One region of the Psychromonas sp. genome, then DNA from elsewhere that is predicted to be linked to it. Evidence: predicted binding sites of a transcription regulator. Region 1 holds the regulator's gene; the other holds the start of a gene.
The links. Region 1 encodes sigma-54, which starts transcription at its own class of promoters, with help from an activator protein. Its sites were predicted from a motif close to GTTGGCACGNNNNTNGNNT; they were not measured.

Region 1 (3,219 bases):
AATGTTAGCTCGGTAAGTCAACATGCAAAAATGAAAAAGAATACTATTGTCTTTCTAGAAGATGTATTACTGACCCAAGGCAGCATTAAAATAACCGGTGACAAACTCACCGTTATTCGAGGCTCATTACCCAATCATGAGATAATGATCGCAGACGGTAAAGTAGCCACTTTTTATCAGACCCAGGATGACGGTAAACCCTTTGATGCAGAAGCAAATAGTATTCATTATGATGTTGCCAAAGGAAAAATAACGCTCACGGGTAATGCACAAGTAAAACAACTTGATAGCCAGATTAATGGTTCAAAAATAATTTACTTTCTTGAGACTGAAGAGCTAATTGTCAATACAGAAAAGGGCAAAGATGGACGTGTTAATACCGTATTTTTACCCGCGCAATTTGAAAAACCAAAAACAGATACAACTGAAAATAAAAACTCAGAAAAAGAAGAATAAATAAAATGGCTGAATTAATAGCAAAAGGTTTAGTAAAAAGCTACAAAGGTCGTACCGTGGTAAATGGTGTAAGTTTAACCGTAAAAACGGGCGAAATTGTCGGTTTACTTGGCCCAAATGGCGCAGGTAAAACAACCTCTTTTTATATGGTAGTTGGTTTAGTCAAACAAGATGAAGGCACAATCATTATTGATAATGAAGATATTTCTCATCACCCGATGCATATTCGCGCGCAAAAAGGGATAGGCTATCTACCACAAGAAGCCTCTATCTTTCGCCGTTTAACAGTCACCGAAAATATCATGGGTATTTTACAAATACGTAAGGAGCTAACTCAAGCTCAACGTGATGAAAAACTAGAGACCCTGCTCGAAGAGTTTCATATTACCCATATCCGTGATAACAAAGGCATGAGCTTATCAGGTGGAGAACGACGTCGTGTTGAAATTGCACGCGCACTGGCAACCGAACCTAAATTCATTCTCTTAGATGAACCTTTTGCCGGGGTTGATCCTATTTCCGTTATCGATATTAAAAATATTATTCAGCAGCTGCGTGATCGTGGTTTAGGTGTATTAATTACTGATCACAACGTACGCGAAACATTGGATGTGTGCCAGCATTCATATATCGTCAGCCATGGTGAAATTATTGCAATTGGGACGCAAGACGAAATATTAGCAAACGATCATGTAAAACAAGTTTATCTGGGTGAAGAATTTAAGTTATAGGTTATAGTTAGTCACTTAGTTCATAGAATTGCTTCGTATGAGGAAAAAAGTGTTTTGATGAAACAAGGTTTACAGTTGAAGATGGGTCAGCAACTTGCTATGACTCCTCAATTACAACAAGCAATTAAATTATTACAACTTTCCACACTTGACTTACAACAAGAGATCCAAAATGCTCTCGATGAAAACCCACTGCTTGAACAAGATGACAACAGTGGTATTGAAGAGGTTAATAAAGAGCAAGACAGTAGTCAGATAGATACCTCTGAGGCATTAACTAAGCAAGAATTTGCAGATGATTTACCCGTGGAAAACAGCTGGGAAGAGTCATATACAGCACCACCAACCACCTCAATTTCCTCTGGCACATCAAGTTATGAGGGAGAAGACACTGTATACCAAGGCGAGTCTTCAAATACTCTACAAGACCACTTAATCTGGCAGATGCAACTCACCCCTTTTTCTGAGACCGACCTACTGATCGCAACATCAATCATCGACTCTATTGATGAATCTGGATATTTAACAGCAAGTTGCGAGTCAATTTTAGAAAGTTTATCTCCTGAAGTCGAGGATCTTGAATTAGATGAAATTCTCGTCGTTTTAAAGCGTATTCAACATTTTGATCCGATTGGTGTAGCGGCTCGCTCAACACAAGAATGCCTGCAGATCCAGCTTCAGCATCTACCTCAACAGACACCATGGTTAAATGAAGCATTAATGGTACTTGAATTGCACATGGATCTGCTTGCTAATCGTGATTACCGCACGCTGGCAAGAAAAACTAAATTAAAAGAAGCTCAGTTAGCAGAGGTTATGCGCCTGATTCAAAGTTTAGAGCCTCGCCCGGGTAATCAAATTGAAGACAGTCAAGCGCAATATATCGTACCGGATGTTTATGTAAAAAAAATTGCAGGGCAATGGCGTGTATCATTAAACCAAGATTGTGATCCCAACCTTTCGGTAAACCAGAAATACGCTGATTTATGCAAAGGTAAGATTAGTAAAACCGATTCACAATTTATCAAGGGCCATCTGCAAGAAGCAAAGTGGTTTATTAAAAGCTTAGAAAGCCGTAATGAAACCTTATTAAAGGTATCCAATTGTATCGTACAGCAGCAACAAGCCTTTTTTGAATATGGCGATGAAGCGATGAAACCGATGGTCTTAAATGATGTCGCATTTGAAGTAGAGATGCATGAATCAACTATTTCCCGGGTCACCACACAAAAGTTTATGCATACACCAAGAGGCATTTATGAGCTTAAATTTTTCTTTTCCAGCCATGTTGCAACAGAAAGTGGCGGTGAATGCTCATCAACGGCTATTCGCGCGTTAATTAAAAAATTAGTCAGTGCAGAAATCACAACTAAACCCTTAAGTGACAATAAGATAACCCTGTTACTTGAAGATCAAGGGATCAAAGTGGCACGTCGTACAATTGCCAAATATCGTGAGTCACTGGGTATTCCGCCATCTAATCAACGTAAACAGCTACTTTGATTAATAGGGCAAGTAAGTGATGTTTAATGCATGGAATTGGAATAATCTTTGATGGATATTAAGAAATAGTTATTTCTTGATAGCCATTCACGAGTAAACTGCTACACTCGCGCGATTCTTTTACAGTGACTTAAATAGAATAAAATATGAAAATATCGACCTTATTAAGCAAAGATTCCGTTTTTAGCAAAACGAGCTGCACAAGCAAAAAAAGTGCATTAGAAAAAATTAGCCGTATTGCAGCTGAAAAATTAAATATCGATCCTCAGATATTATTTAATAATTTAATTGCCCGAGAAAAAATAGGCTCTACAGGTGTAGGATCAGGTATTGCAATCCCTCACGTAAAAATTGACAGCTCGTTGCCGGCAACTGCCGTCTTTCTGCAATGTGAAACTGCAATTGATTACGATGCATATGATGGTAACAAAGTCGATCTTCTGTTCGCTATTTTTGTTCCCGAAGACCGTTGCCAGCAATATCTTGTTGCACTTTCTGAAATCAGCAAAAAACTGTTAGATAAGCCTTT
Region 2 (3,219 bases), on a different contig from region 1:
ACCATCTGGTGTCATATTTGTTAGTTCCGCTTTACGGATACCCAACTGTTCCATTACTGAACCTTGATTTTGCTCTTCAACATCAACCGTTAATGTTTCCATTGGCTCATGCAGTTGACCGTCAATCATACGCTCAATAACTTCCGGACGAGATACAGCTAGCTCATAACCTTCACGACGCATGTTTTCAATTAAGATACCTAAATGCAGTTCACCACGGCCAGATACTTTAAACTTATCAGGATCGCCTGTTTCTTCCACTTTAAGTGCAACGTTATGAACTAACTCTTTTTGTAAACGCTCAAGGATATTACGTGATGTTACGTATTTACCCTCTTGACCACAGAATGGTGAGTTGTTTACCTGGAAAGTCATGGTAACTGTTGGTTCATCAACACTTAATGGCGGCATAGCTTCCACGTTGTTTTGTGCACAAATCGTATCCGATATTTTAAGTTCGCCTAAACCACTGATTGCAATGATGTCACCCGCTTGTGCCAGCTCAACATCATGACGCTCAAGACCTAAGTAACCTAATACCTGACCAACTTTACCTTTACGCTCTTTACCGTCACTGCCAACCACAGTTACCTGCTGGTTAACTTTAACATTACCACGCGTAATACGACCAACACCGATAACACCTACGTATGAGTTGTAATCAAGTTGAGAGATCTGCATTTGGAAATCACCATCGCGATCAGCTTCTGGCGGAGCAACGCCATCTACGATTGCCTGGAATAGTGATTCCATGTTTTCAGTTGCTTCTTCAGATTCAGCATTTGCCCAGCCGTTTAACGCAGATGCGTAAACAACTTTAAAGTCTAACTGTTCATCCGTTGCACCCAGGTTATCAAACAGATCGAATACCTGATCCATAACCCATTCAGGGCGAGCACCTGGTTTATCGATTTTGTTGATAACAACAATCGGCTTTAAGCCGTAATTAAATGCTTTTTGTGTTACAAAACGAGTTTGCGGCATTGGGCCGTCAACTGCATCAACGATAAGACATACACTGTCTACCATTGACATAATACGCTCTACTTCACCACCGAAATCGGCGTGTCCAGGAGTATCTACAATATTGATATGGTAATCATTCCACTCAATTGCCGTGTTTTTAGCAAGGATTGTAATACCGCGCTCTTTCTCTAAATCGTTAGAGTCCATTACGCGCTCTTCAGAGCCGCCGCGTGAATCTAATGTTCCAGACTGCTCTAACAGTTTATCAACTAGGGTTGTTTTACCGTGGTCAACGTGAGCAATAATGGCAATATTTCTTAATTTTTCTAACGACATGATGCGCCTCAAATGTAGCAATTAATAAAAATACCAATTAGATGAAAGAAGTTATTTGCATACTCGGATAACTTAGCTCATCTAATTGGTATAAACGCGCATATTGTAACCATAATTAAAAAAATAGAAAGTTTTAACTCCGTCACAATTAAGATAACTGTATTATTATTCGCTTTAATGGAACTTTAACAGGATTAGATCCCCCATTTAGCTCTCATTAAATAGCGACGCACCAATTTGGCGCGGCATTGCACCAAGATAGCGCGGTTTATTGAGGGATTTAAGTTATTCAAAGAAAAAAACACATAAAATAGAGTTATATTTAATTGGCATATTTTTAGACTGCTTGAGTTATAAAATATTTTTGTTATGGTTACCCTCCATTTTTGATGTCAATTGAGGTTGTAAACATGTCTGTACAAACAGCACAAGATGTTCTTGATCTGATTAAAGAACAAGATGTAAAATTCGTTGATTTACGCTTTACTGATACACACGGTAAAGAGCAACACGTATCAGTTCCATTCCACCAAATTAATGAAGACTTCTTCGAAGAAGGTAAAATGTTCGATGGTTCTTCAATCGCTGGTTGGAAAGGTATCCAAGATTCAGACATGGTATTAATGCCAGTACCTGAAACAGCTGTTATCGACCCATTCACAGATGACCTAACACTCAACTTACGTTGTGATGTTTTAGAGCCTAAAACAATGCAGGGTTACGACCGTGATCCACGTTCTGTAGCTAAACGTGCAGAAGCTTACATGCGTTCAACAGGCCTAGCTGATACAGTTTTATTCGGCCCAGAACCAGAATTTTTCCTATTTGACGATGTTAAATACGGTAACGGTATCGCGGGTTCTTTCTACTCAATCGATGCTAAAGAAGCGGCTTGGAACTCAGGCACTTCATACGAAGATGGTAACACTGGTCACCGTCCTGGTATCAAAGGCGGTTACTTCCCGGTAGCACCTGTTGATTCAGCGCAAAACATCCGCAGCGCTATGTGTTTAATCATGGAAGAGATGGGTCTTGTTGTTGAAGCACATCACCATGAAGTAGCAACAGCGGGTCAGAATGAGATCGCTTGTCGTTTCAACACTATCGTTGAAAAAGCAGATGAGATCCAAATCTACAAATACGTTGTACACAATGTGGCGCACGCATTTGGCCAAACAGCTACATTTATGCCTAAACCGCTTGTTGGTGATAACGGTTCTGGTATGCACTGTCACCAATCTCTTGGTAAAGATGGCGTTAACCTTTTCTCTGGCGATCAGTACGGCGGCCTTTCAGAAATGGCGCTGTTCTACATCGGTGGTATCATCAAACATGCTAAAGCGATCAATGCATTTACAAACGCATCGACTAACTCGTACAAGCGTCTTATCCCGCATTTTGAAGCACCAGTTATGCTAGCTTACTCTGCTGGTAATCGTAGTGCGTCTATCCGCATTCCTGTAGTGCCAACACCAAAAGCGTCACGTATCGAAGTACGTTTCCCGGATCCAACAATGAACCCGTACTTAGGTTTCGCAGTAATGCTAATGGCAGGTCTTGACGGTATTAAAAACAAGATCAATCCAGGTGAAGCTTTAGATAAAGATTTATACGATCTACCTAAAGAAGAAGCGGATTCTATTCCACAAGTTGCTGTTTCTTTTGAAGAAGCACTTGCTGCACTAGATGCTGACCGTGACTTCCTTACTGAAGGTGGCGTAATGTCAAATGATGCAATTGATGCATTCATTGAACTTAAAACGGCTGAATGTGAAGCTGTTTCTCAAGCAACACACCCGAAAGAGTTCGATCTATACTACAGCGTATAATCAAAAACCTTTGTTAGCTTATTATCAACCATAAGCTAACAAACTTGTGACTACTAAGCCCCTGTTTCACGCTTTTGATAGTTGCTAA

Region 2: a site for sigma-54 is predicted at 1,628-1,646, ahead of glnA (glutamate--ammonia ligase). Genes of this name have one in related genera too.

What each region holds. Positions count from the first base shown of each region.
Region 1 covers NZ_CEZLMY010000076.1:10,716-13,934, reverse strand. Annotated here, with positions in the region: gene lptA (lipopolysaccharide transport periplasmic protein LptA) at 1-456, shown strand, start outside; gene lptB (LPS export ABC transporter ATP-binding protein) at 462-1,187, shown strand; gene AC4GME_RS11120 (RNA polymerase factor sigma-54) at 1,245-2,690, shown strand; gene AC4GME_RS11115 (PTS sugar transporter subunit IIA) at 2,837-3,219, shown strand, end outside.
Region 2 covers NZ_CEZLMY010000002.1:59,731-62,949, reverse strand. Annotated here, with positions in the region: gene typA (translational GTPase TypA) at 1-1,302, opposite strand, end outside; gene glnA (glutamate--ammonia ligase) at 1,713-3,131, shown strand.